One region of the Streptomyces sp. NBC_00376 genome, then DNA from elsewhere that is predicted to be linked to it. Evidence: riboswitches for the same ligand, from Rfam matches in the RefSeq annotation. Region 1 holds a riboswitch; each other region holds the start of a gene.
The links. A riboswitch is a leader RNA that binds a small molecule or an ion and turns the genes downstream of it on or off. The one in region 1 is predicted to bind cyclic di-AMP.
Positions count from the first base shown of each region.

Region 2: another riboswitch for cyclic di-AMP. It lies ahead of OG842_RS15580 (C40 family peptidase); the one in region 1 lies ahead of OG842_RS09955 (M23 family metallopeptidase).
Region 3: another riboswitch for cyclic di-AMP. It lies ahead of OG842_RS23620 (transglycosylase family protein); the one in region 1 lies ahead of OG842_RS09955 (M23 family metallopeptidase).

Region 1 covers NZ_CP107960.1:2,248,157-2,252,021, forward strand. Annotated here, with positions in the region: gene OG842_RS09950 (GntR family transcriptional regulator) at 33-728, opposite strand; gene OG842_RS09955 (M23 family metallopeptidase) at 960-1,763, opposite strand; cyclic di-AMP (ydaO/yuaA leader) riboswitch at 1,777-1,942, opposite strand; gene OG842_RS09960 (M16 family metallopeptidase) at 2,215-3,597, opposite strand; gene OG842_RS09965 (M16 family metallopeptidase) at 3,624-3,865, opposite strand, start outside.
Region 2 covers NZ_CP107960.1:3,504,822-3,508,686, forward strand. Annotated here, with positions in the region: gene pcrA (DNA helicase PcrA) at 1-1,920, opposite strand, end outside; cyclic di-AMP (ydaO/yuaA leader) riboswitch at 2,180-2,345, shown strand; gene OG842_RS15580 (C40 family peptidase) at 2,344-3,489, shown strand; gene OG842_RS15585 (hypothetical protein) at 3,540-3,865, opposite strand, start outside.
Region 3 covers NZ_CP107960.1:5,217,016-5,220,880, forward strand. Annotated here, with positions in the region: gene OG842_RS23610 (cytochrome P450 family protein) at 1-40, shown strand, start outside; gene OG842_RS23615 (transglycosylase family protein) at 146-1,084, shown strand; cyclic di-AMP (ydaO/yuaA leader) riboswitch at 1,385-1,556, shown strand; gene OG842_RS23620 (transglycosylase family protein) at 1,557-2,327, shown strand; gene eno (phosphopyruvate hydratase) at 2,617-3,865, shown strand, end outside.

The sequences.
Region 1 (3,865 bases):
GCGATGACTTCTCTTTGTATATGGCGTAATTGTTAATGCCGGACGCCTGCGGTGTTTACGGAATGTTGCGTGGTCCTCACCCGGCCGGCTCCGGGGGCGGCGGGCCGCCTTCGCAGCCGGTGCGCGGCCGCCGCCCGCTCCGCGTGGTGCGCGGCCAGCGCCCTGGCCCGTTCCGCGTCGCCGCGCGCCACCGCGTCCACGATGGCCCCGTGTTCGGCCCAGGAGTCCACCGGGTGGGCGGGCTGCTCGACCGCGTACATCCAGGCGATCTTGTGCCGCAGCTGGGTGAGCAGCGCGATCAGGCCGGGGCTGCCGGAGGCCTGCGCCAGCGTCTCGTGGAACCAGCCGCCCAGTGCGCGCAGGTCCTCGCCCTCGCCGCGCCGGGCCCGGTCCTGGCCGAGCCGCACGAGGCCGCGGAGCACCTTGAGGTGCGCCTCGGTGCGGCGTTGCGCGGCGCGGGCGGCGCCAAGTGGCTCCAGCAGCGTGCGGACCTCCAGGAGGTCGGCAGCCTCCAGTTCGGTGGGCTCGGCGACGCAGGCGCCCGCGTGCCGGCGGGTAACCACGAAACCCTCGGACTCCAGGGTGCGCAGCGCCTCCCGCACCGGGACGCGGGAGACCCCGTAACGGCGGGCCAGCAACTCCTCCGTGAGACGGCTGCCGCGTTCGAAGACACCGGAGACGATGTCGTCACGGATTGCCGTGCATACCGAATGCGCCGGAATGCGCATGTCCGAACCTCCGCCTCAATTCCCCGCGAAACGCGGCCGGCCGACGCCTGTTACGCGACTCTATTGCAATGCGGCCGCATTTCCGATGCCGGGCGGAAATTCATGAATATCTTTTGGCCACGGGGTGGCCGGGCGGGCAGTCGTCCCCCACGGGCGGGCGGCGGGAATGCCGAAGGCCCCGGCATGTGCCTGCTGCCGGGGCCTTCGGACGAGGTGCGCGGTGGGCGTCGGTCAGACGTTGACGCCGTGGGCGCGCAGGTACGCGACCGGGTCCATGTCGGAGCCGTACGACGGGGTCGTCCGGGCCTCGAAGTGGAGGTGCGGCCCGGTGGAGTTGCCGGTCGAGCCGGAGAGGCCGATCTGCTGGCCGGCGCCGACGCTCTGGCCGACGGAGACGCCGATCGAGGAGAGGTGGCCGTACTGCGTGTACGTGCCGTCCGTCATCCGGAGCACGATGTTGTTGCCGTACGCGCCGCCCCAGCCGGCCTCGACGACGGTGCCGGCGCCGACGGCGACGACGGAGCTGCCGGAGGCGGCGTGGAAGTCGATGCCGGAGTGGCTGCCGGAGGACCAGAGCGAGCCGCTGGACTTGTAGCCGGTGGTGACGTACGAGCCGGCGACCGGAAGCCGGAAGGCGCCCAGGCGGGCGCGCTCGGCGGACCGGGCGGCGCGCGCCTTCTCGGCGCGGGCCTCGGCGGCGCGCTGCGCTTCGGCCTTGGCCTTCGCCTCGGCCTTCTTCTTGGCCTCGGCCTTGCGGTGGGCGTCGGCCTTCGCCTTCGCCGCGGCGTCGGCCTGGTGCTGCTGGGCGTCGGCCTGGGCGTCGATCCGGTCGGCGAGGGTCTTGTCGATGGCGATGACCTGGCTGAGGCCGGTCTCGCTCGCGGAGGGGGCGTCGGAGTCCGCTGCGAAGGCGGGAGCGGCCAGGCCGCCGATGACGCCGGTGGTGGCCAGAGCCGCGACGCCGACAACCTTCGCGCTGCGGCGCGTCAGTCGGCTCGGGGCACGGTGCTTCCCGGTGGCACGGGTGAACGCCATGGAGTGGCTGGTCCTTTCCTTCCTTCTCGCCTACCGGGTTAGCTGACGGGTTCGGAGCAGGAAGGTCTCCTACGGACGCCCCGGCCCGTCCGGGCTCAGGCATCCGATTCACCCCAGGGACTGCGTGGGTCCCCGGCTCCCCAGGCTCGCGCCTGACGGGGACTCGGCGATGACTGTCCGGTACGTCGCGGATGCGGCATACGAGTGACGGGCAGTCGAGCCGACGCTAAGCGGGGTCACTTTCATTCACCAAACGGACAGGCCGTTTTGTAGCGCATCCCACAGGGCGGACAGGCAACCTCCCCCTCAGAACGGACAAAAAGGAAGACCCCGGCGAGATCGCGCTCGCAAGAGCCTTCCTTCTGTCTCGATATCTGTCGATATGTCAAGGGTGGGGGCGGGCGGGGCGGGGCTGATGACCGGCCCCGCCCGGCGCCCGCCGGGCCATTCGTCAGCCGGTGACCACCGACACCTCTCCGATGCCCAGCGCCCGGACGGGCTCCTCGATCCGTGCCGCGTCGCCGACGAGGATCGTGACCAGCCGGTCACCCGGGAAGGCGTTGACGACCGCCGCGGTCGCCTCGACCGTGCCGGTCTCCGCGAGCCGGGCGTACAGCTGCGCCTGGTAGTCGTCCGGGAGGTGCTGCTCGACCTGGTCGGCGAGGGTGCCCGCGACGGAGGCCGCCGTCTCGAACTTCAGGGGCGCCACACCCACGAGGTTCTGCACGGCCGTCTCGCGTTCCTCGTCGGTCAGCCCCTCGGCCGCCAGGGTCCGCAGCACGGTCCACAGGTCCTTGAGCGCCGGTTCGGTGGACTCCGTGTCCACCGAACCGCTGATGGCGAGCATCGCGGCGCCGGTCGCCCCCGAGGCGGTGTCCGGGGCCGACGACCGCAGCACCTGGGCGAAGGCCCGTACGCCGTACGTGTAGCCCTTCTCCTCGCGCAGCACCCGGTCGAGACGGGAGGTGAGGGTGCCGCCCAGGCAGTACGTGCCGAGCACCTGGGCCGGCCACACGCTGTCGTGCCGGTCGGCGCCGATCCGGCCGATCAGCAGCTGCGTCTGCACCGCGCCCGGACGGTCGACGATCACCACCCGCCCGGTGTCGTCGGCGGTGATCGGCGGGGCGGGGCGCGGGGCCGCGGTGTCCCCCGACCAGTCGCCGAGGGTGTCGGCGAGCAGGGCGTCCAGGTCGATGCCGGTGAGGTCGCCGACGACCACGGCGGTCGCCGTGGACGGCCGGACGTGGGCGTCGAAGAAGGCGCGCACGGCGGCCGAGTCGATCCGCTCCACCGTCTCCTCGGTGCCCTGGCGCGGGCGCGACATGCGCGCTTCGGCCGGGAAGAGCTCCTTGGACAGCTGCTTGGCGGCGCGCCGGGCCGGGTTGGCCTGCTCGTGCGGGATCTCGTCGAGCCGGTTGCGCACCAGCCGCTCGATCTCGCTCTCGGCGAAGGCGGGTGCCCGCAGCGCCTCGGCGACCAGCGCGAGAGCCTTGGCCAGCCGGGAGGCCGGGACCTCCAGGGAGACCCGGACACCGGGGTGGTCGGCGTGCGCGTCGAGGGTGGCGCCGCAGCGCTCCAGCTCGGCGGCGAACTCCTCGGCGCTGTGCTTGTCGGTGCCCTCGTTCAGCGCCCGCGACATGATCGTGGCCACGCCGTCGAGGCCCTCGGGCTCGGCGTCCAGCGGGGCGTCGAGGAAGATCTCGACCGCCACGACCTGCTGGCCGGGGCGGTGGCAGCGCAGCACCGTGAGGCCGTTGGGCAGGGCGCCTCGCTCGGGCGCGGGGAAGGCCCAGGGGCGGGCGGTGCCGGGGGCCGGCTGCGGGTGGTACTGCATCGAAACTCCAGTCGCGGCAGCGTCGGTCACTGGTCCGCCCCCTCGTGCGCGTCGGTGTCGTCGGCGTCAGTCTCGTCGGTCTCCGCTGCGTCCGCGGGCTCGGCCGGTTCGACCGGCTCGTAGACCAGCACCGCACGGTTGTCGGGGCGCAGCTGGGCCTTGGCGGCTGCCTGGACCTCCTCCGCGGACACGTCGAGCACCCGCTGAACGGCGGTCAGGGCGAGCTGCGGGTCGCCGAACAGCACGGCGAACCGGCACAGTTCGTCGG
Region 2 (3,865 bases), 1.3 Mb from region 1:
GCCGGAGCCGTCCTCGTCCTCGTCGGGGATCTGGTCGGAGTCGGCGACGAGCGCGACCTTCTCCAGGAACTCGGCGAGCGTGCCCGTGCCGGGGGCTGTGCCCGCACCGGCGGCCGTGTCCGCGCCCTCCTCGCCGGCCGCTCCGCGCTCCTGCTCGAATTCGAGCGCCACGGCGGCCAGTTCCTGAAGGTTCTCGATCCGGGTCTCGTCCTGCGGGTCGGTGGACGCCTGGAGCTCGGCGAGATAGCCCGTGCGCTCCAGGACGGCCTCCAGGACCACCGCGGGGCCCGCGCCCGACTCGACGATCGTGCGCAACTCCTCCATCAGCGTGTTGAACCGCTTGACGGCGTTGGCCGACCGGGCCGCCATGCCGTACGCCTCGTCGACCCGGCGCAGCGCCTGCGGGAAGGTGATCTTCTCGCGCATCGACAGCGCGTCGATCATGGCCTCGGCGCGCTCGCCGATGCCGCGCTTGGGCACGTTGAGGATGCGGCGCAGCGGGACGGTGTCCTCCGGATTGGCGAGGACGCGCAGGTAGGCCAGGATGTCCCGGACCTCCTTGCGCTCGTAGAAGCGCACGCCGCCGACGACCTTGTAGGGCAGGCCGACGCGGATGAAGATCTCTTCGAAGACGCGGGACTGCGCGTTCGTACGGTAGAAGATCGCGACGTCACCGGCCTTGGCGTCGCCGGCGTCGGTGAGCCGGTCGATCTCGTCGGCGACGAACTGCGCCTCGTCGTGCTCGGTGTCGGCGACGTAGCCGGTGATCCGGGCGCCCGTGCCGGCGTTGGTCCAGAGGTTCTTGGGGCGGCGGCTCTCGTTGCGCTCGATGACCGCGTTGGCGGCGGACAGGATCGTCTGCGTGGAGCGGTAGTTCTGCTCCAGGAGGATCGTCGTCGCGTTCGGGTAGTCCTCCTCGAACTGGAGGATGTTGCGGATGGTCGCGCCGCGGAAGGCGTAGATCGACTGGTCCGCGTCACCCACGACGCACAGCTCGGCCGGGGCGTCGCCCTCGCCCGCCGGGCCGACCAGCTCGCGTACGAGGGTGTACTGGGCGTGGTTGGTGTCCTGGTACTCGTCGACCAGGACGTGCCGGAAGCGGCGGCGGTAGTGCTCGGCGACGTCCGGGAACGCCTGGAGCAGGTGGACCGTCGTCATGATGATGTCGTCGAAGTCGAGCGCGTTGGCCTCGCGCAGCCGGGACTGGTACATCGCGTAGGCCTGGGCGAGGGTCTTCTCGAAGCCGTCCGCGGCCTGGCCGGCGAAGGTCTCCTCGTCGATCAGCTCGTTCTTCAGGTTGGAGACCTTGGCGGTGAACGACTTCGGCGGGAAGCGCTTCGGGTCCAGGTCGAGATCGCGGCAGACCAGGGCCATCAGCCGCTTGGAGTCGGCGGCGTCGTAGATCGAGAACGACGACGTGAAGCCGAGCCGCTTCGACTCGCGGCGCAGGATGCGTACGCACGCGCTGTGGAAGGTCATGACCCACATCGCGTTGGCGCGCGGTCCGACGAGCTGCTCGACGCGCTCCTTCATCTCGCCGGCGGCCTTGTTGGTGAAGGTGATCGCCAGGATCTGGCCGGGGTGCACCCCGCGCTCCGCGAGGAGGTGGGCGATCCGGTGGGTCAGCACCCGGGTCTTGCCCGAGCCGGCCCCGGCGACGATGAGCAGCGGGGAGCCCGCGTGGACGACGGCGGCGCGCTGCTCGGTGTTCAGCCCGTCGAGGAGCGCCGCCGAGTCGATGACGGGGCGGTGCGCGCCGTCGCGGTAGTAGGCGTCCCTGGGCGGCGGGGGCCCGTCGAACACGCCCGCGAAGAGGTCCTCCGGCACCGCTTCGGGTGCGGAGTCCTCGGGGGGCGGCGGGGGCTCTTCCTCCGAGTGCTGGAGGCCGGCCAGGAAGCTGTCGTCAAAGAGGCTGCTCATCGCTTGTCGAGTCTAGGCCGCCGCACCGACACCCGGAGGCCGCATGACCAACCGCACACGGCACGGCGGACACACGTCGGACACGCAGCGGGACCGATCACCCACTCCACGTGAGGAATCCCGGACCTCCGCCACCCGTCGCGGCAAGGTCACGAAAATGTATCGGGCATATCGAACATCAACCTTCCCAGCAGCACCACGGGTTGGCTAGCGTGCTCGACCGGGCGGCCCGTACCCCCTTGAGGCGAACCACGCCGAGCGGGCGCCTCCGCCGAATCCGGGCTGCCCCCACGGGAGTTCGGAACCGGGGACCCATACGCAGTACCGGGGTGAATCGGTCCTTATCCCCCACTCGGACCGTAGGGCAGCCTTCCGTTCCGCCCGAACCCGACAGCTAACCCGGTAGGCGGTCCACGGAAGGAGATGCCGGCCTTGGCATCCCATCGCAAGCCGCGCACCCGGGTGCGCACCTCCGCACCGGCCATCGGTCTCACCACGGCGGCCCTGGCGTCCGTGACCCTGCTCTCCACGCAGAGCGCGGTGGCCGCGCCCGATCCGAAGCCCAGTGTCGAGGACGTCCAGAAGAAGGTCGACGACCTCTACCGGCAGGCGGGCACCGCGACCCAGCAGTACAACCAGGCGAAGGAAGCCTCCGCCGCCCAGCGCGCCAAGGTCGACGCCCTGCTGGACGACGTCGCGAAGCGCGCCGACAAGCTCAACGACGCCCGCAGGACGCTCGGCACCTACGCGGCCGCGCAGTACCGCAACGGTTCCATAGCGCCGAGCGCCACGTTCTTCCTGGCCGACGACCCGCAGTCGTACTTCGACCAGAGCCAGCTGATGGACCGGATGACCAGCCGGCAGCAGAAGGCGATCACGGACTTCCGTGCGCAGCAGGCCAAGGCGGCCAAGAAGCGCGCCGAGGCGGTGCGGAGCCTGGAGACGCTGACGACGACGCAGGCCACGCTGCGCACCAGCAAGCAGGACGTCCGGACGAAGCTGGGCGAGGCGCGCACGCTGCTGTCGAAGCTCACCGCCGAGGAGAAGGCGCGGCTCGCGGAGATCGAGCGCAAGAAGGAGGCGGAGGCCGAGCGCAAGGCCCAGGAGCTGGCGAAGCAGCAGGCCGAGGCGGACCGCAAGGCCGAGGAGGCCGCGAAGGAGTCGGGGAGCGGCAGCGGTACCGGGACGGGCACCGGAACCGGCTCGGACAGCGGCGCCACCACCAAGGCGGAGCAGGTGCTCGCCTTCGCCAGGGCCCAGATCGGCAAGCCGTACGTCTGGGGCGCGACGGGCCCGGCGTCGTACGACTGCTCCGGGCTCACCCAGGCCGCGTGGAAGGCGGCGGGGGTCGACATCCCGCGCACCACGTGGGACCAGGTCGAGATCGGCACCCGGGTCGCCACGGCGGACCTGCGGCCGGGGGACCTCGTCTTCTTCTACGACGACATCAGCCACGTCGGCATCTACAAGGGCGACGGGATGATGATCCACGCGCCGAAGCCCGGGGCGAACGTGCGCGAGGAGTCGATCTACTACATGCCGATCTACGGCAGCGTGCGGCCCGCGTAGCGAATCGCACCGCGCCGCCCCGGTGCCGGGGCGGCGCCGCGCGGGCGGGATCAGACCCAGAGGGTGGCGATGAAGATGTTGAGGAGCGTCAGCCCGCCCACCGCCGCGAAGGCGCCCTTGTCGACCTTCTCCTCGTCCCGCTTGATGTAGACGAGCGCGAGGACGACGATCAGGACCAGCATCTTGACGCCGATCTTGATGTTGTTGACGTGGTTGCCGTCGGCCTCGTTGAGCCCGACCAGTGCGACACCGGTGACCAGCATGGTCAGCGCGCCGTGCAGCATCGCCGGGACGAACCGGGCCGTGCCCGCGCCCATCGCCTTCATCTGGGTCAGGAAACCACCCAGCAGGGAGGCGATACCGATGATGTGCAGGG
Region 3 (3,865 bases), 3.0 Mb from region 1:
GTCCGCCCACGCAGAAAGTGACACTCCGTCAATTCTGTGACTTTCACGTGATCTGCGCTGCATCGACTTGTGACTCCCGTTCGAACCCGGCTAGGTTCACCGTTCGACTCACCAGTCACACGTCAGCTACCCGGAAGGCAACCCCATGGGCTCCGCGAACGGCAAACACCGTCGCCCCCGTCAGGCACCCGCCATCGTCGTCGCCGCGGGCGTGACCGGATCGGCGATCGCCATCCCGCTGCTCGGCGCGTCCGGTGCCCACGCGGCCGACGCCACGACCTGGGACCGGGTGGCCGAGTGCGAGAGCGGCGGCGCGTGGAGCGCCGACTTCGGGAACGGTTACTACGGCGGCCTCCAGTTCTCGCAGGAGACCTGGAAGGCGTACGGCGGTGAGGCGTACGCGGAGCGCGCCGACCTCGCCAGCCGGGCGCAGCAGATACAGGTGGCCGAGAAGGTGCTGGACGACCGGGGCCCGCGGGCCTGGCCCAGCTGCGCGGTCATCTCCGGCCTGGCCGTGGACGGGAAGCTGCCGGGGGTGGACCCGGGCTCGGTGCCCGCCGACGACCCGGCCGGGAGCGAGAAGCCGGTTGACGACGCGTCGGCGGACCCGTCGGGCGACGCCACGCCCTCCGGGAGCGCCTCGGACGGTACGGACGCCGTGGACGGCGCGGACGGCTCGGAGGGGTCCGGCAAGCCGTCGGGGAAGAGCTCGCCGTCCCCGAAGCCCTCGGCCTCGACCACCCCGTCCCCCGGAGCGCCCGCCTCGCCCGACGCGTCCAGCGGCAAGGGCGGCAAGCACCGCGGCGCGCCGGCCGCCGAGAAGGGGCGCGGCGCGGACGCCGACGGCCGCGAGTCGGGCCGTCACGCATCGCGCGGCGGCAAGGACGCGCGCGACACGGCCGCCCCGGCCGCCGACGGCACGTACACCGTCCACGCCGGCGACAACCTCTGGTCGATTGCTGACGCACAGAAGGTTCCCGGCGGCTGGCCCGCGCTCTACGAGGCCAACAAGGCTGCCGTCGGCGCCGACCCGGACCTCATCCTCCCTGGCCAGAGCCTCGATCTCGATGTGAAACCCAACTGAGGTAAGTCTGATAATCGACTAAAAGCGCCCCAAAAACTGGGGTAGTTCAGGGACCTATGTCCACTTATGTGTAAGTGAGACATGGGTCTCTTTGCGTCAACTGGCGTGTCGCGCCTGGGGGTCCCTTCCGCATCCGGTCCCACCTGCGGAAACGGCAGTTCTTCAGATGCGATTACGTGTTGATTGTCGGATATGTCCATCTTTGAATGTGAGGGTTGCGTATGTTTACGGTCGGAACCGCTCGCACCGCGGGCCCCGTCGACCGTCACGCCGAATCCTGCCGTCGGTCGAAGGGAACAGACGCGTAAAGCGCCGTAGGCAGGAGCGGGGGACCCAGGTAAGCGCCGGGCCCGATCGTCGAAAGACGCATCAGGACCGGCTTGGGGTGAAGTCGCGTGCTAGGACGTGCGACCGGGCAACTCACTTGGCCCGAACCCGACAGCTCACCTCGTAGGCGTCGGTGAGGAGAACCATGCTGCTTTCCAGCAAGGGCAAGCACCGCCGCCCGTCCAAGGCCGTCCGCATCGCCACGCTCGCCGGTGTCGCCGGTGCCGCAGTCGCCGTGCCCCTGATGGGCGCGACCGGCGCCTCCGCCGCCTCCGTCGCCACCTGGGACGCCGTCGCCCAGTGCGAGTCCGGTGGCAACTGGTCCATCAACACCGGCAACGGCTACTACGGCGGTCTGCAGTTCTCGCAGTCCAGCTGGGCCGCCGCCGGCGGTACGCAGTACGCCCCCCGCGCCGACCTGGCCACCAAGGCCCAGCAGATCGCCACCGCCGAGAAGCTCCTCGACATGCAGGGCCCCGGTGCCTGGGGTTGTGCCGGCGCCGGCAACCTGACCAACGACGGCGTCGACCCGGGCGTCGACACCGGCTCGTCCTCGAACTCCTCCTCCAACTCGACCGCGAGCTCCGGCGCCTCCGAGCAGCAGAGCGCCCCGGCCGCCCCGAAGCAGCAGGCCCAGCCGAAGCCGGCCGAGCGCACCGAGGCCCCCGCCGCCTCCCGCTCGGACCGCACCGCCGCCCCGCAGGCCGAGTCGAAGAAGACCGTCACCACGCCGACCGGCGAGAAGGTCAAGAAGGGCGACGGCGAGTACAAGGTCGCCTCCGGCGACTCGCTGAGCAAGATCGCCGCCGACCACAAGGTCAAGGGCGGCTGGCAGAAGCTGTTCGAGCTGAACAAGGACATCGTCAAGGACGCCGACCTGATCTACCCGGGTCAGCAGCTGCACCTGACGAAGTAGTCGCGGCTCGCTCCTCCCCGAGTGCCACCCCGGCCCGGCGCGCATTCCCCCGTATGCGCCCGGCCGGGGTCCTGCCATTCGTGCTCGGGGGAGCGGCGGACCGTTCAACTGTTGTAGTTACTGACCGGTAAAAATCTGACCGTTTGTCCGGCAATGTGTGCCCCCGGGTCCTTTTTCGTCCCAGGGGTCGGGCGGTCGGCCGACTGATCGGGCCGGGCCGGTTAGGCTCTTGTCGCAAGGCCAAAGCGACCCTGCACAACCAGCGTCATATCCCAGAAGGAGATGCCTCGTGCCGTCCATCGACGTCGTCGTAGCCCGGGAAATCCTCGACTCCCGCGGAAACCCCACGGTCGAGGTAGAGGTCGGCCTCGACGACGGCAGCACGGGCCGTGCTGCCGTTCCGTCCGGCGCCTCCACCGGTGCGTTCGAGGCCATTGAGCTTCGCGACGGTGACCCCAACCGCTACCAGGGCAAGGGCGTCGAGAAGGCCGTCCTCGCCGTGATCGAGCAGATCGGCCCGGAGCTCGTCGGCTACGACGCCACCGAGCAGCGGCTGATCGACCAGGCGATGTTCGACCTGGACGCCACCGAGAACAAGGGCTCGCTCGGCGCCAACGCCATCCTCGGCGTCTCGCTGGCCGTCGCCCACGCCGCCTCCGAGGCCTCGGACCTGCCGCTCTTCCGCTACCTCGGCGGCCCGAACGCGCACCTGCTGCCCGTTCCGATGATGAACATCCTCAACGGCGGCTCGCACGCCGACTCCAACGTGGACATCCAGGAGTTCATGATCGCGCCGATCGGCGCGGAGTCCTTCTCCGAGGCGCTGCGCTGGGGTGCCGAGGTCTACCACACGCTGAAGAAGGTCCTGAAGACCAAGGGCCTGTCGACCGGTCTCGGTGACGAGGGCGGCTTCGCGCCGAACCTGGAGTCCAACCGCGCCGCCCTCGACCTCATCGTCGAGGCCATCAAGGAGGCCGGCTACGTCCCGGGCAAGGACATCGCGCTCGCGCTCGACGTCGCCGCGTCCGAGTTCTACAAGGACGGCAAGTACGAGTTCGAGGGCAAGGCCCGCTCGGCCGCCGAGATGACCGAGTACTACGAGGAGCTCGTCTCCGCGTACCCGCTGGTCTCCATCGAGGACCCGCTGTTCGAGGACGACTGGGCCGGCTGGAAGGTCATCACCGACAAGCTCGGCGCCAAGGTGCAGATCGTCGGCGACGACCTCTTCGTCACCAACCCGGAGCGCCTGGCCCGCGGCATCGAGGAGGGCTCCGCCAACGCCCTGCTCGTCAAGGTCAACCAGATCGGCTCGCTGACCGAGACCCTGGACGCGGTCGAGCTGGCCCAGCGCAACGGCTTCAAGTGCATGATGTCCCACCGCTCCGGCGAGACCGAGGACGTCACCATCGCCGACCTCGCGGTCGCGGTGAACTGCGGCCAGATCAAGACCGGCGCCCCGGCCCGCTCGGACCGCGTCGCCAAGTACAACCAGCTGCTGCGCATCGAGGAGATCCTCGACGACGCCGCGGTGTACGCGG